Regions from separate parts of the Oceanobacillus locisalsi genome, predicted to be linked through region 2. Evidence: riboswitches for the same ligand, from Rfam matches in the RefSeq annotation. Region 2 holds a riboswitch; each other region holds the start of a gene.
What was found. A riboswitch is a leader RNA that binds a small molecule or an ion and turns the genes downstream of it on or off. The one in region 2 is predicted to bind preQ1.
Positions count from the first base shown of each region.

Region 1: linked by a shared signal. The riboswitch ahead of ACFQ19_RS03445 (QueT transporter family protein) and the one ahead of queC (7-cyano-7-deazaguanine synthase QueC) in region 2 are both predicted to bind preQ1.
Region 3: linked by a shared signal. The riboswitch ahead of queF (preQ(1) synthase) and the one ahead of queC (7-cyano-7-deazaguanine synthase QueC) in region 2 are both predicted to bind preQ1.

Region 1 is NZ_JBHTKK010000002.1:270,826-278,872, reverse strand. It holds gene ACFQ19_RS03485 (Vga family ABC-F type ribosomal protection protein) at 1-466, shown strand, start outside; gene ACFQ19_RS03480 (ABC transporter ATP-binding protein) at 544-1,287, shown strand; gene ACFQ19_RS03475 (ABC transporter permease) at 1,284-2,051, shown strand; gene ACFQ19_RS03470 (MarR family winged helix-turn-helix transcriptional regulator) at 2,182-2,616, shown strand; gene ACFQ19_RS03465 (alpha/beta hydrolase) at 2,660-3,259, shown strand; gene ACFQ19_RS03460 (DUF3953 domain-containing protein) at 3,365-3,601, opposite strand; gene ACFQ19_RS03455 (calcium/sodium antiporter) at 3,737-4,687, opposite strand; gene ACFQ19_RS03450 (VOC family protein) at 4,788-5,639, opposite strand; PreQ1 riboswitch class I at 5,917-5,961, shown strand; gene ACFQ19_RS03445 (QueT transporter family protein) at 5,972-6,454, shown strand; gene ACFQ19_RS03440 (DUF3891 family protein) at 6,584-7,351, shown strand; gene metA (homoserine O-acetyltransferase MetA) at 7,481-8,047, opposite strand, start outside.
Region 2 is NZ_JBHTKK010000009.1:1,269-9,315, reverse strand. It holds gene ACFQ19_RS08890 (ABC transporter permease) at 1-120, opposite strand, end outside; gene ACFQ19_RS08885 (osmoprotectant ABC transporter substrate-binding protein) at 117-1,028, opposite strand; gene ACFQ19_RS08880 (ABC transporter permease) at 1,043-1,690, opposite strand; gene ACFQ19_RS08875 (betaine/proline/choline family ABC transporter ATP-binding protein) at 1,706-2,857, opposite strand; gene ACFQ19_RS08870 (GbsR/MarR family transcriptional regulator) at 3,117-3,707, shown strand; gene ACFQ19_RS08865 (BKACE family enzyme) at 3,697-4,581, shown strand; gene ACFQ19_RS08860 (3-hydroxyacyl-CoA dehydrogenase NAD-binding domain-containing protein) at 4,592-5,560, shown strand; gene ACFQ19_RS08855 (thioesterase family protein) at 5,580-6,020, shown strand; PreQ1 riboswitch class I at 6,240-6,284, shown strand; gene queC (7-cyano-7-deazaguanine synthase QueC) at 6,371-7,042, shown strand; gene queD (6-carboxytetrahydropterin synthase QueD) at 7,042-7,509, shown strand; gene queE (7-carboxy-7-deazaguanine synthase QueE) at 7,502-8,047, shown strand, end outside.
Region 3 is NZ_JBHTKK010000002.1:387,388-395,434, forward strand. It holds gene ACFQ19_RS04035 (hypothetical protein) at 1-24, shown strand, start outside; partial or broken gene ACFQ19_RS04040 (ZinT/AdcA family metal-binding protein) at 70-602, shown strand; gene ACFQ19_RS04045 (alpha/beta fold hydrolase) at 1,240-2,046, shown strand; gene murB (UDP-N-acetylmuramate dehydrogenase) at 2,329-3,258, shown strand; PreQ1 riboswitch class I at 3,405-3,451, shown strand; gene queF (preQ(1) synthase) at 3,548-4,045, shown strand; gene ACFQ19_RS04060 (queuosine precursor transporter) at 4,093-4,728, shown strand; gene ACFQ19_RS04065 (LysR family transcriptional regulator) at 4,914-5,786, shown strand; gene acnA (aconitate hydratase AcnA) at 5,936-8,047, shown strand, end outside.

The DNA of each region.
Region 1 (8,047 bases), on a different contig from region 2:
TGATGATGTGTTTAAACCTGTTCACGTACTAAGCGGCGGAGAACGCGTCAAAGTAGCTTTTGCAAAGCTTTTCGTCAGTGATATCAATATGTTGATCCTCGATGAGCCGACCAATTATCTGGACATTGAGGCTGTGGAAGCATTAGAAGGTTTGCTGCAGAGTTATGAAGGTACGGTTTTATTAGTATCCCATGACCGGCAGTTTATAGAAAATATCGCTGCCAAGATAATTGAAATAAATAATCAAGAACTTACTTTCTTCCACGGAACGATACAACAGTTTCATGAAGAACCGGCGGAAAAAGAAGCACAATCCGATTCTACGGAACAGCAGTTAATGATAATTGAAACAAAAATAACAGAAACCTTAAGCAAACTCAGCATGGAGCCCTCGGATGAATTAGATCAAGAATTTCAAAAGCTGCTCCAGCAAAAGCGGGTTCTATTAAATCAACAGCAAGAATGATAAAATAAGGTTTGTCAGCAGGAGAGCTGCTCTCTCCTGCTGTTCCTGTTAACAACATCTAAGAAAGGAATCTGATTATGCAACAAGCAACAGAACAAACCGATAAATCAGCTATGGAACTCGATCATGTCAGTTATTCAGATGAAGGTTTAGATATTATTAAAGATGTTTCCGGCTTTCTTCCCAACGGAAAGATCACCACATTCATCGGGCCTTCTGGGGCTGGAAAAACAACGATATTCCGCTTATTAAACGGATTGATTTCTCCAAACAAAGGTGATATCCGTCTTTTTGGAGAAAGTATTCAAGCAATAAAACCGACTGCATTACGGCGCACGGTCGGCATAGCTCTGCAAGATGCAACGATGCTGCATGGCACCGTTTATAAAAATCTGGCTATGCCTAAAACCCTTCAAAACCAGGAATTAGCAAAGGAAGAAGCGGAACATTTATTAACACAAGTAGGATTAGATGCTTCTTTCCTCTATCGGGACATCACTGATTTATCAAGCGGTCAGCGGCAAAAAGTATCGATTGCACGTACACTTGTCAATCGACCGAAAATATTGTTGCTGGATGAAATCACCTCTTCCCTGGATCGTGTATCTACAGCTGATATTGAACATTTAATCCAGAATATTAATCAACAGTTTACAGTAACGATTGCTTGGATTACTCATAATTTAGAACAAGCTTTACATATCGGTGATTATACATGGATTATGATGAACGGTGAACTGATTGAGGCAGGAGAGACAGAAGTATTGAAAAACTCAACGAACCCTCGTGTACAAGAATTTGTGAAGGGGGAATGGCAATGAGTTATCTGACGCTCGCCTTATCGCTTATTTTTGTCCTTATTCCCTTGCTGCTTTCCAAAACATTACATCTCGGCTTAGAAAAAGATACCATCATCGCAACTGTTCGCTCGATTATCCAGCTCATCGCTGTCGGGTTTATTTTAACCTTTGTATTTGAATCGGAAAGTTATCTTTTTATTACCCTTATGATTGCTCTCATGATTGGAGCAGCAACACATAATGCCCAGAAAAAAGGCGTGTCAATTAAAGGGATTATATGGAAACTCATTTTAACATTTGTTTTCATTGAAGTATTGACGCAAGGTATTCTGTTAGGGTTTCAAATTACACCGCCAACTGCACAATATATTATTCCTATCAGCGGGATGGTAGTCGGCAATTCCATGGTGCTCTCCATTCTTTTTCTGAACCGTTTCACAGCAGAAATGCAAACGCAGAAAAAAGAAACAGAGCTCCTGCTTTCTTTAGGAGGAACGCCAAAGCAAGCTGTCCATATGCCATTGATTCAGTCTATTAAAGCAAGTTTGATTCCTACCATTGAAAGTCAAAAAACAATTGGTCTCGTTCAACTGCCAGGAATGATGAGCGGCCAGATTATTGCTGGAGCTAACCCAATACAAGCAGTTCAATTCCAGCTGTTGATTCTCTTTCTTTTATTGACAACAGCTGCTATTACAAGTATTATGCTTGGTTTTCTCTCCTATCCTTCCCTCTTCAATGAGCGGATGCAACTGATAAAAACCAAGATGGACGAAGAGAACTAAGGTTACCGGATAACACATGGATAGACCTTTCCCGTCACATTGACAAAATAAATATAATTCATTATTATTTAATTAAATATACTTTAATTAAAATGTTTTTTCATATATATCGATAGAAAGGGTGAGAATGTTGGCTGAAAATGTATCATTGAAATCCTTTGTCATTACCATGAAAGCTTCTCGAGCTTTGGAAGAAGTCACTAAAAAAGATATCAAAAAGCATGGTATGCGCACATCTGATTTCGCTATTTTAGAAGTTTTGTATCATAAAGGCAGACAGACTATCCGGGACATTTCGGAATCTGTATTAATCAGTACCGGGTCGATAACCTATGTAATTGATAAATTGGAGAAAAAAGAACTGCTGGCCCGGGTCAATTGCTCAGATGACCGCAGAGTAGTTTATTTAGAAATTACGGATAAGGGAAAAGAAATCATGGATGATATTTTCCCAAAACATCAGCAGGTGATCGAAGAACTGTTTCAAGGTATTTCCGAAAAGGATAAACAGACCGTTATTGACGTATTAAAAACAGTTGGCCATCGAGCTGCAGAAAAAGAATAGACGGTAACAAAAAACATTTCATTGTAAAGAAAGGATGAAACCCATGAAATATATCTACGAAGAAAAAGGCGGTCCAAATAGTCCTACCCTGCTCCTCCTGCATGGGACAGGCGGAACAGAGAGTGATTTATTACCTTTAGCAGATCTTATTGATCCTGATGCCAATGTTTTAAGTGTGCGCGGAAACGTATCAGAAAATGGTATGCTGCGTTTTTTCCAGCGCTTGGAAGAAGGCGTGTTTGACGAAGAAGATTTAATCAAACGAACAGAAGAATTACATGCATTTCTGGATGAAGCTAGTCAGGAAAACGGTTTTGACCGAAAACAAGTAACGGCTGTCGGTTATTCCAACGGCGCAAACATTGCTGCCAGCTTGTTATTCCATTATAAAGATTCACTGCAAAAAGCCATTCTCCATCACCCGATGGTTCCTCGCAAAGGGATTGAACTTCCTGATTTAACAGGCACAGACGTATTTATTGGAGCTGGAGATAATGATCCAATGTGTCCGCCGGAAGAGGCAAAAGAGTTACAGCAATTACTCACAAACGCCGGTGCTGCAGTGGATATCCATTGGGAAAGTAATGGGCACCAGCTCACGATGACGGAAGTAAAAGCTGCAGCAAATTGGTATGCTCAGTAAGAAAAAAGTTGTGTTTTTAACAGCATGTAGATGAGATTATTATCAAAATAAAAGAGAGAGGGGAGCGCCTCTCTTTTATTTTCTCTTATAAATATGTTATATCTATTAATGAAATAAGAACCCCTGTACGGAAACATAAAACACAAACAGAGAAGCAATAATGCAAATATATCCCCAGAAATCCTTTTTAGATTGTTGAATACTTATTCCTCCTGTAATCACTATGACAACACCCAATAGAAATAAGTAATAAGGAGCAAGTCCAAAATTTTGGGTTATCATACTATATCCTGCCAACACAATAATAACTATTGATAAGAGGATTCTTCCTTTTTGTACCATCGTTCCTCCTAAATCCTTCTTTGTATTTTTTATAGCTGTTTTACATTCCATTCTATATAACCTTATACCTTTACTTTAAAAACTCGATAAACAAGTTTGAAAACGTATCAAAAGATACAGTCCTTCTAGGATTTTTTAATTTCTCATAATAATATAAACCATATAGATGACATACATAAGGAAAAGAATGAATCCTTCCTTGCGCCCGATCCGAAAACCTGTCCTTGAAAAAATAAGTAATAAAATCGTCAATACAATCATAATCCAGATATCTGTAAAAATAACAGGATTAATCGACAATGGGGAAATTAATGAAGTGGTACCCAAAACAAATAGTATATTAAAGATACAACTGCCAACCACGTTCCCCATGGCAATCTCACTTTCTTTTTTCAACGCTGCAGATATCGATGTAACCAGTTCCGGGAGTGATGTTCCGACAGCAACAATAGTCAGGCCGACTAAAGCCTCGCTCATCCCCCATGCCAGCGCAATTTCTGTTGCATTATTTACAACAAACTGGCCGCCTATAATAATGGCTGCAACACCAATCACCGTAATAAGCGTGCTTTTCCCCCACTTTACATTCGAATCTCCAATGGGTTTCGTTTCTTTCCTGCTTTTTAAACCTACCTCGATAATATAGTACATAAAAATAGACAGAAACAAGATGAATATAAACCCGTCACTTCTGCTAAGTATATTTTCTGCAGATCCTTGTAATGTCACGTCTCCAGCCAATGCTATTAAAGCTAAGGAAGCCAGTAATGTAAAAGGAATCTGCTTCACAATCATTTCATTTTTCACCTGAAGCGGAAAGATAACCGCTGCAATACCTACAACCATCGTTATATTAAAAATATTACTTCCGACGACATTCCCGACCGACACATCTGCCGTTCCCTGGATTGCCGCAATAAGACTGACTGTCACTTCCGGCGCACTGGTTCCCAAAGCAACAATGGTTAATCCGATTAATACCGGGGGAACACGCAACAGTCTGGATATATTAGCAGAACCGTCTACAAACCAGTCCGCTCCTTTTACTAATAAAATAAACCCTACAATTAATAAAATATATTCCATAAAAATACTCCCTATCTTTTCCTGCTCTTGTGTTTATATTCTACCGTAATTGTATTTGTCTATCCACTATTTACAGGCAGCTGATTTTTTCTTTACGGAATCAGTTAAAAGATAGAACGATTTGGTTTCCTGCAGGGTCCTTCACCATATCTTCATTAACCGAATAACCCAAAGCTTCGAGCCTTTGCTTTGCTTTTTCTGTTTCTTCTTTGGTTGGATAAGCTATCGTAAAAACATGCAGCCCTGTTTCATTGGAATCAGGAATTGGCGCATCTGTCCCATTCCATGTATTAATAGCAACATGATGATGATACCCTCTATCGGACAAAAAAGAAGCCCCTGAAAAAGCCATTACCTCTTGAAAGCCTAATCCTTCTATATAGAATTCCTTTGCTTCCCGCAAATTATTCACATGTAAATGAATATGTCCAATAAGCGTTTTTTCAGGCATCTTATTCCAATCCGCTGTTACTGATTCCAAAAGTCCATCTGCATCCAGCGGGTCTGTGCTCATCTGCACGAACTCTCCCGACCAATTCCAGGTACTAGATAAGCGGTCGCTTGCTACTTCGATTCCATTGCCATCCGGGTCAGAAAAATAGAGCGCTTCACTAACTAAATGATCAGCAGCCCCCAGCTGCAACGTGTATGCTCTGCCAGCTTGCAGCAAATGTTTTAAGAAATTTGCTAAATCAATTCTTGACGGAAGAAGGATAGCAACATGATAAAGGCCTGTTGTTCTTCGTTGTTTTGCCACCACATTTTCCGGCTGTTCCAGTGTGATCAAAGCTTTTTTTCCATCCGCTGAAAACATTGCTTTATGCGCTGTTCTCTCCATCACTTGAAAACCTAGGAAGTCTTGATAAAAAGCAATGGATCGCTGCAGATCAGTTACTTGCATCGTTATATCTGATACATGCATGGCCTGTGTTTCAAAAAATTTATTTTCCATCTTTCAGTCATCCCCTTTTTGGACTGTTTATTGTAGTGTAGCTAACTGTAGCCTGCCACCTCAAAAGCAGAGGTAAGTTGAATATTCTAAGCAGGAGACAGAACACTGTAATAATCTGATTCACTCCATTAATATTAACTAAAAATAACAAACTTACTTTATGTAATTAATTGTAACCGACGAATGATAATTGGTCAAAACTTCTTATTTGGATATTGCTTTGCACCTGAGCAACATCTGTTGTTTTCCTTCTTTAATCCTGATATGATACTCTATGCATAACGTGGTTCGTAACCATCCCACGATAAAAAACTAGGAGGAAAAAACAGAATATGAATATCAAGACACTTGTGGTGAATGGCATTATTGCAGCATTATATGTGGCCGTATCTTTATTGGTATCGCCAGTTGCATTTGGGGCGATTCAATTTCGAATATCTGAGATGTTCAACCATTTAATTATCTTTGATAAACGTTATTTTTTCGGGATTACAATTGGTGTATTTGCTTCTAATTTATTTTCTATGGCAGGCGGCCTGGACCTCGTTTTCGGGACAGCACACACTGCTATATCTTTAGGCATTATCATTTTCTTGAAAAAATATATTAAAAACACATTATTGCTATTCTTTCTGAATACATTGGTTTTCAGTTTTAATATGTTTATCATTGCCTTTATGTTGAATATTGCTGTACAGCTGCCATTTTTATTTACTTGGCTCACAACTGCAGCCAGTGAATTTATTGTATTACTGATAGGTATCCCTATTTTTTATGCTTTATATAAACGGATCCACTTTGATAAAATGATATAAAGTAAAAAAAGACGATGGATAAGAGTCATCGTCTTTTTTTTACAATGGAAAGACGCATTTTATCATTGCATATAGACCAAACCTGTGAAGCAATTACAAACGACCATTATGGCGGGAGGAAGGCTTTAGATGATTATCCGAGACCAAGGGGAACATTTTATATTCATATCGCAAGTGGATCATGCTCTATTATCAGGAGAAATGTTGGAACAGTTAGCCCCTGTTTACTTTGAGCATACGCCTTATAAAGATGCCGTTATCTACGCCGCTTATCAGCATGATTCCGGATGGGAAGCATTTGACCGTCAGCCTTTTTGGAATGATCAGGCAAATCAGCCGTATTCCTTTATGGATTTCCCGGTAATTCCCAAAACGGTATTATACACGCATGGAATCAATATGGTCCAGGAACAGAACAACTATGCGGCTTTGCTCTGCAGTGAACATTATAAACAGTTCCTGACAGAAGTAACTGCGGAGGAAGCAAAAACATTCGTTCAGCAAGAAGCAGCGCGGCAGGAATGGCTGATCAGCATGATGAAAGATTTTGACAAGGAGCAGTTTGCGGCGGATTATGCGCTTTTACAATTTTCTGATACCCTGTCTCTGTTTGTATGTTTGAATGAAGCTGGAGCTGCAGATGAAGACCTTCATCCATTTTTCAGAAAAGGATTAGCTGTATCAAACAACGCTTCTGCATTGCCATCTGCTTTTTCTATCAGCTGGGCAGATACGGAGACAGTTACTATGGATCCTTTCCCTTTTTCATCCGCGTTCGCTATCGTTCTGAAATATAAACGCATACCGAAAACAAACATCCAACAACAGGGTCTAATTGATGCTTATGAACAAGCTTCTGTTTTATCAAAAACGATATGGATCAAACCCGCAACATAACTGGTGGCGGCGTTTAGTAAATAATAAGGGCAGGATGATTCCTGGCCTTATTTTTCCATTAAAAAGGTCCGGACTGATCCGAACCCCTTCCATGCATATCGCAGTAATACACCGCAATTTCTTCTATTTTTATTCTCCTCCCCACACATACGGGGTTTCCTGATACACATAATAGTTCAACCAATTCGAAAACAGCAGACTCGAATGGCTTTTCCACCGATGCTTCGGACGCCTGTCCGGATCATTATCCGGATAATAATTTTCCGGTATTTCCGTATTCACACCGCGGGCATGATCCCTTTCATACTCTTCTTTCAATGTCGATGCTGTATATTCTAAATGCCCCGTTGCCATGATATGCTTTCCGTCCTTGGAAGCAAGCAAGAATACGCCGGCTTTTTCAGACTCCGCAACCAGCTGCAAATCCGGATGGTTCTTAATTTCTTCTGCTGACACCGTTGTGTAGCGGGAATGCGGTGCTAGAAATACTTCATCAAACCCTCTCACCAGCCGTTCTTTTGGTGTCAACACGTCATGCTCAAAGATGCCAAAACATTTTTTCGAAAGCGGGTGCTTATCAATGCCATAATGATGATATAAAGCTGCCTGTGCCCCCCAACAAATATGGAGCGTAGAGGTCACATGGTCATTTGTCCAATCCATAATTTCTTGCAATTCTTCCCAATAATCAACATC
Region 2 (8,047 bases):
CGAAATAATGGAAGCGAATAGAACACCGTAAGCTGCCATTAAAAAATGCCGGTAAAATTCTGTCCAAATGTAAAACCCATTTTGAGATACATAGGTTATAAACTGTTCCCAGGCGCTCATTCCGTTACCTCCTTGTCTTCAAAATAGTTATTTTCTTCAAGAAAATCGCGGGCAATGATCGAAGGACTGACTAACTCTACATCGCCTCTGTAATTCATTTCCTGCATGTCCTCTGTTGTTGCAGTGTCACTTAGCTTTTGCATAATTTCTTCGATTTCCGGATGCTCTCTTAGAATTTCGTTTCTCGCAACAGGAGAAGCATCATAAGGAGGGAAAAATTCATCCTCCAGTATTGTTAAATCATAAGCAGCAACTCTGCCGTCTGAAGAATTACCAAGCACTGCATCCATACTACCTGAAGAAGCTGCTTGATACACGAGACCGGTTGCCATCGGATAGACATTACCAAAAGCAAAGTGTGTCTCCGTAAAAGCTTCGTAACCGTCTCCAGAACGGTTGACCCAAGCATTGTCTACTCCGAAATTCATCTGATCAGCAAATGGTTTTAGATCATCAACATGGGTGATATCTTCTTCCTCTGCAAATTCTTGTGTCACAGAAATAGTATAACTATTCTCAAATCCGTACGAATCGCTCCAGGTCTGGTCAAATTTTTCATCAAATTCTTTTTTTACAATTTCCATTGCTTGGTCAGGGTCTGTAATACCTTCATAATTTAAGACGCCTTCCAAATCCGTTCCTGTATATCTGGTGGCTGTAATATCCACTTCATCTTGCATCATTGCCTGATGGAAAACCATCGAAGAGCCTAAATTTGTAACCAATTCAGTGTCTAAATCTGTATAATGCTCAATCATTTGAGCGAGTGTATTACCCCAAATTTCAGATTCTACCGTGTTCAAGGTTGCAATCCGAATCGTATTTTCTGAAGGCCCGCTGAGACCTGGTAATGAACAACCTGATAGAAGAAGGACTGAAAGAAGGGGAATAATCAATAATTTCTTCATATATGATCCTTCCTTTACGCCGTTTTTCGTAAGGCTTTAGATGTTAGTCCTTTTTCAAGGAGTGATAATAATCCGCTGGCAATTAACGCTAAAATAGTTGCCGGAACCGTACCAAGAACAATCAGCTCCGGTTGATAAAGATTCAGGCCATCAAAAATAAGGTCGCCTAAACCGCCGCCGCCGATAAATGCTGCAAGTGTTGCCCAGCCAATTAAGTAAACCGTTGCAAAACGGATACCTGACATAATAACTGGTAAAGCGAGCGGAAGCTCTACTTTGCGGATAATCTCCATATTATTCATTCCCATCCCTTTACCTGCTTCTTTTAAACTTGCATTTACTTCCTTGACACCCGTATACGTATTTCGAAGGATGGGAAGTACGGAATAGATAAACAAAGCAACAATCGCTGGTACCGTGCCTACACCAAGAAAAGGCATCAAAAAGGCCAGAATAGCCAGACTCGGAATAGTCTGCAATATGCCAACGAATGATATAAACCGATCCGCTGATTTGCTTGGTATACGGGTCAGTAAAATTCCTAACGGGACAGCAATTAGTATACCTAATACGATAGCTGCAATAGAGATATACAAATGCTCTCCTGTTTTTTCTAACAAATCCCATCCATAAGATGAGAGTGTATCCATCATTGTTTGCATTTTTATTTTGCCTCCTTAGGATTCGATAATGCCGGCTTCTTTTGATTCATCACCCCAGATGGTGTTATAAACCATATCTGCCAGAGCAGCTCTGGTGACAATACCTACTAATCTCTGCTCTTCTGTGATAACAGGTACATAAGCGGTGCCTCGCCGAAGCATACGATGCATCGTATCCTGGAGCAGGCTGTTTTTATCAACAGCATATTTTACAGTATCCATCACTTCATAAACATGATTTTTCTTTTTGTAATTGGAATCAACCATTTCAATATCGATATATCCTTTTAAAATGCCTGATTCATCAACGACCAGCAGCGAATCAACACGGTTGGCATGCATTCTTTGGATAGCATCTCTTAAACTGCTTTCCTCGTCTATCGTAATTGGGTCCGGATACATAATCTGTTCGACAAAAGTTATTTCCGGGCGGCTTTCTAATAACCGGTCTTTGCCAATAAAGTCTTCTACAAACTCTGTTGCTGGATGGCGGAGAATATCATCTGGCGTACCAACTTGGACAATTTTGCCTTGATTCATGATAACGATTTTATCAGCAAGCTTGATTGCCTCATCCATATCATGCGTGACAAATACAATCGTTTTATTCATTTCTTTTTGAAGCTTTTTGAATTCCTCTTGTAAGCTGTCGCGCGTAATTGGGTCCAGCGCTCCAAAAGGTTCATCCATTAAAATTAATGGGGGATTCGTTGCCAATGCTCTAAGTACTCCGATTCGCTGCTGTTGACCGCCACTCAGCTCATGCGGATAACGATCTAAATAATCTTCCGGTAAATTGACTAAGGAAATCAATTCTTTAGCCCGCTCCTGTTGTTTTTCTTTATTCCATTTCAATAGGGAACCTACCAGAGATATATTTTCTCCTACTGTCATATGCGGCATTAATCCAATTTGCTGTATGACATAACCAATGGATCGCCGAAGCTGGACGGCATCCTGTTCTAAAATATTGGTGCCATCTATCAAAATTTCTCCGCTTGTAGGTTCGATGAGACGGTTAATCATCTTCATGGTTGTGGTTTTTCCACATCCGCTTGGTCCAATGAAAACGACAAATTCTCCCCGTTCCACGTTCAGGTTCAGGTTATGAACGGAGGGAGTGTCATTTCCATCGAATTTTTTTGTGACTTCTTTAAATTCTAGCATTTAAAGCACCTCCATAACTTATTCCGTCAAAACTTAAAATCAGACTTATAAAGTATAATCAATAATCCAATAAAAACGAAAATCCGAAAAAATCGATTCTATACGTAAAATCTGTGCAATTTAAACTTTACAAACTTTATATAAGGGTTTATCTTAGAATTGCTTTTATTTACTTGGAATTTCTATCAAATATGAATTTTTGATTTTTATTTAATCCGTGGTAAAGTAGCTCATATACCGTAACAAAGGGGACTTGACAATGGAATCATATTCAAACAATCAATTACTTCAGGAAATCAGCGCTTGCGAGAATCTTCTTACAGATCGAATCGCCGATAATATGGAGACTTTTGGTGTGTCGTCAACGATTGGACGTCTGCTGGGTATTATTTATATGAACCGGGAGGCGATGACATTAGATGCACTTGCCGGCGAAACAGGTATGAGTAAAACCAGGATGAGCCAGGTCATGCGGGAAATGATTTCACTTGATATAGCAGAGAAAGAACATGTGAAAGGCAGCCGCAAAGATCATTATAATGTTGAACGCGATTATGCGCAGACGTTTATATCCTTATTTACAAGGAATTGGTCAGAAGTAGTAAAGCGTAATACCAATTTAGAACGTCGTTTAAGGGAGCAAATTCGTCATTTAGAGACTTTCTTAACGGAAGATTCCCCAGAGGAAGTAAAGAATCGGCTGGAAAGTTTACAAAAAGAATTAGATGAATGGCAAGCTTATTATCAATGGATTGATGGTCTTGTCGACTTTTTCGAAAGCGGCGAGATTTTTAAACATGTTCCTATTGTCACCCCAAATACGAAGGAGGAAATGCATGATGAAAAATAAACGTATTATTACTGCGGCATTGACAGGTGCTGGCGATACAACGGAGAAAAGCAAACATGTCCCGATTACACCTAAAGAAATTGCGGAATCTGCTATTGAATCAGCAAAAGCAGGTGCTGCCATTGCACATATTCACGTCCGTGACCCGAAAACGGGAAAACTTAGTCACGATGTGGAACTTTTTAGAGAGACGGTAGAACGAATCCGTGAATCCGATACGGATGTCATTATCAATATTACTGCCGGTGGCGGCGGCGACTTTGTTCCCAATCTCGAAAACCCGACACAGGGCGGCCCTGGTACAGATATTCAAACACCAAAAGAGCGGCATGAACCGGTCGGAAAACTGCTTCCGGAACTCACTACACTGGATTGCGGCAGCTTGAATTTTGGCAATCAGGTTTATTTAGGGCCGGAAGACTGGCTGCGTGAACATGCTAAACTGATTCAAGAAAGCGGCGTAAAACCGGAAATGGAAGTATTTGATACTGGACATATCCGTCTTGCGAATCAATTAATTTCGGAAGGATTAGTGGAAGGATCGCCAATGTATCAGTTTTGTCTTGGTATTCCGTGGGGAGCGGATGCAGATGCAGAAACGATAGAATATATGAAAAGACGAATTGTCGACGGGTCCCACTGGTCCGCATTTGGTATTGGCCGGATGCAGCTGCCGATTGTTGCACAGGCTGCTTTACTTGGCGGGAATGTCCGTGTCGGATTGGAAGATAATCTATATCTGGAAAAAGGCGTACTCGGTACGAATGCTCAGTTAGTAGATCAGGCTGTTAACATACTAAATAGTGTGAAACTGGAACCAATGACAGCAGCGGAAGCAAGAGAACAATTAAATCTAAAAACATTTAAGTCTTAAGAGGTGAATTATGGCACAAAAAACAATGGCTGTTTTAGGAACCGGTGTTATTGGTAATGGCTGGATCGCGCGCTTTTTAGCAAGTGGTCATCAGGTCCATGCGTTTGATCCGGATCCTGGTGCAAAAGAAAAAACAGAAAAAATGATTGATGATATTTGGATGACATTGGAAGAATATGGAATAAGCGATGAAGCAGCAAAGGAAAACCTGACTTTTTATGAAACTCTAGAAGAAGCTGTAAAAGAAGCTGATCTGGTACAGGAAAATGTTCCGGAACAAGAAGCATTGAAGAAAAAAGTGCTGGCACAAGTAGATGCAGCTGCCAAACCGACTGCAATCATTGCATCCAGTACCTCCGGCTATATGCCTTCTGTACTGCAGGAGGATTGCGAGAATCATCCGGAACGGGTTGTTGTCGCACATCCGTTTAATCCAGTTTACTTAATCCCGCTTGTGGAAATTGCAGGTGGCAAGCAGACTGAAAGAAGTTATATGGAAAAAGCAGAAAAAATGTATGAAGACATGCATATGAAGCCGCTTGTGATGAAAGGTGAAATCGACGGCCATATTGGTGACAGATTGATGGAAGCAATCTGGCGTGAAGGGCTTCATATTGTGAACGATGGTGTAGCGACTACCGAAGAAGTAGATAAAGCCATTGTTTATGGACCTGGTCTTCGCTGGGCATTGATGGGGCCGTTTTTGACACTTCATTTAGCTGGCGGCAAGGATGGTATGAGACACATGCTGGAACAATTCGGACCTGCATTGAAACTTCCTTGGACACGTCTGGTGGCTCCAGAGTTGACGGACGAATTAAGTGAAAAAGTAATTTCAGGAACTGCAGAACAAAGCGGAGACGTCCCAATTGAAGATCTGGAACATCGCCGTGACCGTTTCTTAATTAAATTGATGGCTTTGTTAGAGGAAGAAGGTTTCTGGCCGGCAGAAAGGTTGCTTTCATATGACAGAAAGTAAGCAGATATGGGAGGGGCGTGTGTTGCCTGAATGGGTAGATTATAATGGTCATCTGAATGATGCGTATTATGCTTTGATTTTCAGTCACAGCCTGGATGCTTTGATGGATGACATTGGTCTGGATGAAGATGGCAGAAAAGCACAAGCTTATACCATTTTCACCCTAGAAGCCCATATTAAATATTTAAAAGAAGCACATGAAAACGAAGAGTTGTATACGAATGTTACCGTGCTGAATCGGGACGCAAAGCGTATGCATCTCTGGTTTGAAATGAAAAACAAAGAAGATGACACCGTGGCAACCAGTGAACAGATGGTGATGGGGATGGATGAATCATCCGGACGCCCGGCACCATTTCCGGAATCTGTTGAGATAAAGGTGAAACAACTGCCAGAATTAGCTGAAGAAAACTGGCCTGCGGGAGCAAATAAGCCGATGGGCATCCGCAAGAAAAAGTAAGAAGTATGTGATATGCTCTCTTATCCATGTGAGGGGAAAAAGTAACATTCCTTGCAGCTGATAAGGGAGCATTTCCTATATTCATATAAGAGACAAAGTTTGAATCGCAACCCAACCGTTTCAACGCAGAACCATTCAAAAAACAGAAAATATTAACATACGGATGAAAAATATGTTATACTGCTCCTTGAGTAAAAATGAATAAAGTCTACTTTATAAGTAGGAGAGGTTCTAGGTACACCCTCTATAAAAAACTAAGGATAACCATACTGATTAAACCTTAGGTATGGTTTTTTCATATTTTAGGGTGTATAGAATTCTCTTTTTCAAATTGGAAAGGGGATTTTTTTATGGAAAAAAATAATAACCGAGCAGTTGTTGTCTTTAGCGGCGGTCAGGATAGTACCACCTGTTTATTTTGGGCATTGGAAAAGTTCGAGCATGTAGAGTTAGTTACCTTTGACTACAGTCAGCGCCATAGTTTAGAGATTGAGGTGGCAAAGGAAATCGCTGCAGATCAAGGGCTGAAACATCATATTTTAGACATGTCTTTACTGAATCAGTTAGCTCCCAATGCGTTAACAAGAGACGATATCGAAGTCGAGAACGCGGAAGATGGAGGGGTTCCTAATACCTTTGTGCCGGGAAGGAATTTACTGTTTCTTTCTTTTGCAACGATTCTAGCCAATCAAATTAATGCCAAGCATATCGTTACTGGTGTATGTGAAACCGATTTTAGCGGGTATCCGGATTGCCGTGATATCTTTACCAAATCATTAAATGTCACCTTGAATCTCTCTATGGATGAAGACTTTGTCATTCATACCCCGTTAATGTGGCTGGACAAAGCAGAGACGTGGGAATTAGCGGACGATCTGCGAGCCTTTGATTATGTAAGAGAACGAACGTTAACCTGTTATAACGGGGTGAGAGGTGCAGGGTGTGGAGAATGTCCGGCATGTCAATTGCGCCAACGGGGATTAGATCAATACTTGGAAAAAAGACAGGAGAGGAATGTGTGATGTTCGGGTTTCGTATTGTCGAAGAGTTACAAAAGCTGGATAAAGATATTCAAAGGGAACAGCTGGCTTATCATCAGAAACGGGTGATGGTAAGTAAAGAATTTATATTCGATGCTGCCCATCATCTGCATTGTTATGAAGGAAAGTGTAAAAATCTTCATGGTCATACATATCAAGTCGTCTTTGGTATCAGCGGTTTTGTGGATGAGATAGGGATGGTGATTGATTTTGGTGATATCAAAGAAATTTGGAAAGATAAGATTGAAGTATTTTTAGATCATCGTTATTTAAATGAAACCTTACCGAAAATGAATACTACTGCGGAAAATATGGTCGTCTGGATGTTTGAACAAATGGAAGCAGCCATCCAAAAACTTCCCAACCAATGCCGGGTAGAATTTGTTCGTTTATTTGAAACACCGACAAGCTATGCAGAAGCAAGACGGGAGTGGATGGATCATGCGTAAAATACCAGTCTTAGAGATATTTGGCCCTACGATTCAAGGGGAAGGAATGGTCGTAGGAAGAAAGACGATGTTTGTTCGAACCGCTGGATGTGATTACCGGTGCGCCTGGTGTGATTCCGCATTTACATGGGATGGAAGTGCTAAAGAAGACATTGTACCGATGACGAGTGCGGAAATTTGGCAGCGGCTGCAAGAAATAGGCGGGAATTACTTTGATCATGTGACGATTTCAGGCGGGAATCCGGCTTTGTTAGCTGCTATGGATGATTTGATTGATTTGCTTCATGAACATCATATGGAGGTTGCCCTGGAAACACAGGGAAGCCGTTACCAGGATTGGTTTGTCAAAATCGATGATCTGACTATTTCTCCTAAACCGCCCAGTTCTAAGATGAAAACGGACTGGGAGAAATTAGATGATATTATTCATCAACTGGAAGTCAATGAGCGATTCATACATACCAGCTTAAAGGTAGTGATTTTTGATCAAGAAGACCTTCGCTATGCTGAAAAAGTACATCAGCGTTATCCGAAGATT
Region 3 (8,047 bases), on a different contig from region 2:
GAAATCACGATTGATGACCACTAGGATGGACATCACCATCATCATAGAGACGATGAAGAGAGCTGGCAGATCTATGAAGGATATTTTGAAGACGAGCAAGGAGAAGATCGTCCGCTTAGTGATTGGGAAGGAGACTGGCAATCTATCTACCCATATTTAGAGGATGATTCTTTAGATGAAGTATTTGAACATAGGGCGGAAGAAAGTGACGATATGACAGCCGATGATTACAAAGATTGCTATACGGCTGGTTACGAAACCGATGTCGAGCGTATCGTTATTGATGGAGATGAAATCACTTTTTACCAAAACGGTGAAGAGCACACAGGTACGTACGCTTATGACAGCTATGAAATTCTTGAATATGAAGCAGAAAACGCGGCGTTCGTTATATTTTCGAACTAGAGGGAGAAGCAGATGAACATCTGCCGGCATATATTCAATTTAGTGATCACGGAATCGCACCTGGTGAATCATGGCATTTCCACTTGTGCGTAGGAGATGAAAATGAAGACTTATTAGAAGAAATGGATAATTGGACGACTTACCATCCATCTGATTTAGGTGAAGAAGAGATTATGCATGAATTAATTGTCCACTAAGGCTTAAAGCAAATGGAATGCTGCTAAAAAGGCAGGTTCTATTTGCTTTTTTTCTGCAAATAACTCAACTTACGCCCTTTAAAAAGTAATTTCTATTCCGTACAGCTGTTGAGAAAGGTGAGAAGGTGAAGTGTAAGGCTACCGCTGCGGCGGACCGTTTTGCTTTCCGACGTACAAATATTTTCGATGGGACGAGTAAGCAAAGGAAGTTCGACCAAGGTCGATCCTTCCTTAATCTTTCCTTTCTGTGCATGAAAGTTATTCTTGATATGAGACTCATACTGTCATGTAACTGAAACACCAGAATGATTGGTTATTTAGGCTTAAAAGCGATTACTTCATCAGGTTGTTATTTTTCTAAACGCTGTAGTATCCCATCAGAGCGCAGGGCTTGGCCGGAGTGGGAGCTACACATCATATCTTATTCACCCTGGAACAGCAGGTTTTCTATTTTATTTTAGCTTCTGCTGTTTCCGCTGTTTATATTTTAGACAAAAAGATATGTCGGTACTGTAAAAAAATGAATACATAAAGCATTAGAAGGGTGTCCCGAAAAGGGAACGATGTTATAATAGCTACGTGCTTTTGATTATGTTACACACACAGATTTACAATAGAAATTGAGGGAAATAAATACATGAAAAAGCAGATTATCATTATTACTTTAAGTGTACTCATTGTCAGCGGTGCTGCTTTGAGTGTTTACTTTTATCAAAAGGACGAAACACAAGCTGGAGAATATACAGGGGCACCCACTGTTTTTATACATGGATATAAAGGAACGGAAAATTCATTTGGTTATATGCTGGATCGCTTTGAAAATATACATCGATGGGGAAATAAAGGTTTTATTTACTATGTGAAGGAAAATGGTGACATTGTCGATTATAACTTAAATAATGGAAGATATGCGCCGACATTTGTGCAGATTGTGTTAGAAGATAACCGTGCCAGTTTTAAAGATAGTACAGAATGGGTTGCGAAAGTGCTGCGCCATCTAAAGAATAATTATCGTGTGGAAGATGTGAATTTAATTGGACATTCAATGGGCGGTATCTTAGCAGTGAAATATACAATGGAATATACAAGAAACGAATACCCGACAGTAAATAAACTTGTGGCAATAGGCAGTCCATTTGATGGTATTTATAATGAAGGCTATTTTGAACTTCATCAGGATGCTGCAGCGGAGGATTTGAAGCCGGATTCGCATGCTTTAAATATGCTGCGGGAGAATATGTTTCCGGCAGATGTAAATGTGTACAGTATTGCCAGTACGGGAGATTCTGTTGCCGTGCCAGAAAGTGTCAAAACACTGAGATATTTGATACCGGAGAAAAATTTTCAAGAGACCATTATTGATGATCCGCACCTTACACACAGTGCTTTGCATGAAAGCCTGCAAATTGATGAATTGATTCATAGCTTTTTGTGGCAAGATTAATCAGATTCAACTACAATAGTATAGGATTGAATTATCAGCATAAGATTCATTTTATAACGGAGAACCGCCCATAAAATGCCCGCCTCCAAATACAGAGAGAGAATAAATGTATTTAGGCGGAAGATAACAGGCGCTAACTCCCTGAATCACGCAGGCTAATCATTCTGTGGAAGAAAAGCAAAAACTCCTTCAGAATGAAGTTTCGTTTTATATAGCTTTGAAAGTACGAATAACAAAGTCAAAAAAGCTTCATCGCTTTTGACAAATTAAAGGATTGATAGCATGAATAATTACCGACATCTCTATGAACGATTAAGTCAACATACGGATAAAAATAACGTCCTGGTGGATGAGCCGATTAGAAAACATACGTATACGAGATTAGGCGGCACGGCGGATTTTTATATAACGCCGTCTGCTTATGAAGAAGTGCAGGCGATCATCCGTTTTGCCAACCAGGAAAATGTACCATTTACAATGCTCGGAAATGGCTCCAATTTGATTGTGAAAGATGGAGGCATCCGCGGAATTGTGATGAATTTGCAACAGCTGTCATCGATTTGGAGAGAAGAGGAGAAGGTTATCTCCCAAAGCGGCGCAAGGATTATTGACGCATCGCGTTTCGCTTTAGAAGAAGAGCTTGCCGGATTAGAGTTTGCTTGTGGTATTCCAGGTTCAGTCGGCGGAGCATTGTATATGAACGCCGGGGCATACGGAGGAGAAATTAAAGATGCATTGGAAAGTGCAGTGGTTGTAACAAGAGATGGTGATCTGCTAAAGTTAACTGCCGATCAATTAGACCTCAGCTATCGCACAAGTAATATTCCGGATAATGGATATATTGTTTTAGAGGCAACATTCGCCTTAAAACTTGGAAATAAGGAAGAAATTAAAGAAGCAATGGATGATCTTACATATAAAAGAGAGTCCAAACAGCCGCTTGAATACCCGTCTTGCGGCAGTGTATTCAAACGTCCGCCTGGATTTTTTGCCGGAAAACTGATTCAAGACAGTAATCTTCAAGGAAAGAAAATCGGTGGAGCAGAAGTATCTACTAAACATGCTGGCTTTATTGTTAATAAAAATAATGCAACAGCATCGGAATATATTTCATTAATTGAATTTGTTCAGGAGACGGTCAAAGAAAAGTTTGCTGTGCAATTAGAACGTGAAGTACGGATTATTGGTGAAGACAGAGAAGAAAACAGGTGATAGAAAAATTCCGGGTTTAAAAGCTGATACCCGGAATTTTTTTACGAGGGCAATAATTAGTGATGTTTCACGAAGAATTGTCGCACAAAACAAGATTGACAGCCCAAAGGTTCCTTTTTATAATAGGTAGTGTTAATTTCAATCAACAGGTAGAGGTTCTTAGCATTAACCCTCTATAAAAAACTAAGGACAACTTGTGATTATCCAGTCATGTTCCTTAGGGGCATGGCTTTTTTGTGTTTAAAGCATGAAAAGACCAACAGATGTATACCAAAGGAGGTGAAGCAGCATGGCAGGAAGAAGTGAGAAAGAACTAAAAGAAATGGATTTATTGGGAAATCAGGAGACTGCCTATGCTTTTAATTATACACCGGAAGTGTTAGAAACATTTGATAACCAGCATCCTGACCGGAATTATTTTGTCAAATTAAACTGTCCGGAATTTACAACGCTTTGTCCCAAAACAAATCAACCTGATTTTGGAACCATTTATATCAGCTATATTCCGGATATTAAAATGGTAGAAAGCAAATCATTAAAATTATATTTATTCAGTTTCCGGAATCACGGTGATTTCCATGAAGATTGTGTCAATATTATTATGAATGATTTAATCGATTTGATGGATCCGCGTTATATTGAAGTGAGAGGGAAATTCACGCCGCGCGGAGGCATTTCCATTGATCCTTATTGCAATTATGGAAAGCCGGGAACAAAATTTGAAACGATGGCGGAAAATCGGTTAATGCAGCATGATATGTATCCGGAAAAGGTAGATAATCGATAGAGGGAAACGTTAGATCCTTGCACCTGTGAAGAGAAGGGAACAGGATAATGTATATTTATTTTAATGCTATTTTTGTCGGCTTGTTATTATTGTCGAACATTTTATCAGTGAAATTATTTCAAATGGGAAGCATCGTGTTGCCTGCAGCAGCGATTGTTTATGTGGTTACCTATCTGATGACGGATGTTATTGGGGAAGTGTATGGAAAGGATGCAGCCAGAAAAACGGTACAAGCCGGATTTTTCACACAAATCATTGCAATGCTATTTATCTATATTTCCATTCAACTTCCGCCGGCAGCCGATTTTCAATCACAGGCGGCTTTTGAAGAGATTTTTAGCGGTAGCTTCCGGATTATTATTGCAAGCCTTGTTTCTTATTTTGTCAGCCAGCACTTGGATGTCTCCATTTTTCATACTTTAAAAGAGCGGCATGGAAGAAAAAAGCTGTGGCTGCGTAATAATTTATCAACGATGATCAGCCAGCTTTTTGATACCGTCCTGTTTATTATTATTGCTTTTTGGGGAGTTGTTCCGACATCCGTTCTGCTGGGAATGATTGTCTCGCAATATATATGGAAATTTACCGTTGCGGCGGTTGATACACCATTTGCGTATTTACTTGTCCGCTGGGCGCGTAAATATGAGGCAAAACATCAAACAGCGTTATTGGAAGCATCCTGATATCTCATAAAAGACCAGCTAGTGAAAAAACTAGCTGGTCTTTTATGAGAAGAAAGAGAATATAGGATAGTAATTCTCCATTTTTAATAGCGTTTAATCATCACTTTTCTTAAGAATTTTTCATTCATGCTTTTATTGATGTAATATAAAATAATAAAGATAATTAGTTGAAAGGAAGTGGGGAAGTGGACCAAAAGGATTGGGAAATCTTATGGATGATAAAAAAAGAAGGCAATATTTCAAAAGCAGCGAAGAAGTTATTTATGACACAGCCCGCAGTAACTGTAAGAATTAAAAAAATGGAAAAAGAATTAAACGTAAATATCGTATACCAGATGAATCGCGGTGCTCAACTAACACCACAGGGAGAATATTTAGCAGAACAGGCTTTAGATTATTTGAAACAAATAGAAGAGCTTAAGGGTTTCTTATCTAGTATGAGGGAACCGCTTGTTGGAACATTGAAAATTGGAGTTTCCAATTTTATGACGAGATATAAGATTCCTGATATTTTACAGCAATTTAAAGAAAAACATCCGTTAGTTCAATTTAATGTTACCAGCGGTTTTAGCAGTGAAATATTCAAAATGATGCAGGATCAGGATATTCACATTAGTTTTGTGAGGGGAGATTATGCCTGGCGAGACCACAAACATTTATTATTTGAAGAACCAATATGTGTAGCCTCAATGAATAAAATTAATTTGGAAACTCTACCTGATACGCCTCGAATTGAATATAAAACTGATTATAAATTAAAGGAACTAATTGATACATGGTGGTTAGAAAATTATATACAAGCACCAAATATCCATATGGTTGTCGGGCAAACGGACATATGTAAAGCAATGTTGAATCAAGGTCTTGGTTATGCTATTTTACCTAAATTGGTAGTTAATGATATTCCTAATGTTTATAAGATAAATCTAAAAGATAAAAATAATAATCCAGTAGCACGTTCTTCCTGGATGCTTTATAAAGAGCAATCATTTCAGCTCAATATCGTTAGGACATTTGTAGATTTTATCAAAACCATTGATTTTCAAGAGCCCATATAATAGTGATCTAATTAGTTGGATGTATTTACGTATCAATGTTATTCTTTTTATTTATGTTTATTTATAAAAAATCGATACTTCAATTATGACTGCGCTTACATTAAACTGATGATAATCAAATTTGAAATAAATCATAGGGGAGTATTTTTATGAATGAAGAACTGCTCTTGGAAAATAAAGACAGATTTACACTTAAGGGGAAGAGTTATCATTATTATTCATTAAAAAAGCTAGCTGCAGAAATGGGAAAAGATTTTTCTCGATTGCCATATAGTATAAAAGTTATTTTAGAAGCAGCACTTAGAAATATAGACGGCAAGAAAATAACAAAAAATCATGTATATCAATTAGCCAGTTGGGCTGATGAAAAAGAAGGAAAAAAGGAGGTGCCATTTAAACCATATCGGGTCTTATTACATGATACGACTGGCATTCCTGCAATTGTTGACCTTGCATTACTCAGGGATGCAGTAAATGAGTTAGGTGAAGATGTAGGTATAGTTAATCCGAAAATTCCAGTAGATTTAGTTGTAGATCATTCTGTAATGGTAGATTTTGCAGGGGCAGAAAATGCAAGAAGACTAAATGAAAAACGTGAATTTGAAAGAAATAGAGAAAGATTTCAATTCCTAAAATGGGCACAATCTAATTTTGATAATTTACGTGTTTTTCCACCTTCTTCAGGGATTATGCACCAAATCAATTTAGAGTATTTATCTAAAGTGGCTGTTATAGAAGAACAAGATGATGAGACGATTATCTTTCCAGATTCGTTGGTTGGTGCTGACTCCCATACGACAATGATTAATGGTTTAGGAATTGTAGGATATGGCGTAGGCGGTATTGAAGCAGAAGCAGCTATGCTTGGCGATCCACTTTATCTTCTAAGTCCAGAAGTAATTGGATTTAAATTAACAGGTTATTTACCTGAAGGTGCCACTGCAACGGATCTCGCGTTAACTATTACAAACATGCTTAGGGAAAAAAATGTTGTTGGAAAATTTGTTGAATTTTATGGACCAGGAGTGAAGTCACTAACTGTATTCGATCGTTCAACTATATCCAATATGGCACCGGAATCAGGTTCAACAATATCCTATTTTCCTGTTGATGATGAGACGTTGAATTATCTTCGTATGATTGGTCACAGTGAAGAAAAAATTGATTTAATCAAGACCTATTATCAAGAGCAGAATATGTTTTATGAAATAGGAACAAGTTACCCTGCATATTCGGATACGATTGAACTCGACCTCTCATCAGTGGTAACTACGCTAGCTGGTCCGAAAAGACCACAGGATCGCGTCGATTTAACAGATATGAAGCAAAGTTTTAAAAATCAATTGCGCAAATCTGTTTCAGACGGAGGATATGAATTAACAGATGAAGCTATTGAGAAGGAAGTTATTGTCGAAGGAGAAGTTTTAAAAACGGGTAGTGTCGCTATTGCGGCAATTACAAGCTGTACGAATACTTCTAATCCGAATGTAATGATTGGTGCAGGACTCATCGCAAAAAAAGCCTTTGAAAAAAAATTAATGAAACCTAACTATGTTAAGGCCTCTTTAACACCAGGATCCAAAGTAGTTACCGATTATTTACAAAAATCAGGATTACTCACTTATTTGGAACAGTTAGGGTTCAACATAGCAGGTTATGGATGTGCGACATGTATTGGTAACTCAGGTGAGTTATTTGATTCTGTAGACGAAGCAGTTACTCAAAATGACTTAACAGTAACATCGGTATTATCGGGAAACCGTAATTTTGAAGGTAGAATTCATCCAAAGGTAAAAGCAAACTATCTTGCATCGCCTCCTCTCGTTGTTGCATATGCACTTTCAGGAACAGTAAATATTGATTTTCATAACGAACCTGTTGGCTATGATGACAAAAATCAGCCAGTTTACTTAAGGGATATTTGGCCGACTTCAAAGGAAATTGACAAAGTACGCATGCAATCGCTTGAGTCAGGGATGTTTAAAAAGAGGTATCATAACATTTTTTCCATTAATGATGACTGGAATAATTTAGAGATATCGGAGAATCAATTATATCAATGGGAGCCATCGTCAACCTATATTAGAAAGCCTCCATTTATTGAACACGAAGTTATTCAGCAATCAAATTTAGAAGGAACGAGAATGCTTTTAATGTTGGGTGATTCGATTACAACGGACCATATTTCTCCAGCTGGAAGGATAAAAATGCATGGACCAGCAGGAGAATATCTGAAAGAAAACGGCGTAAGCCCAAGACAC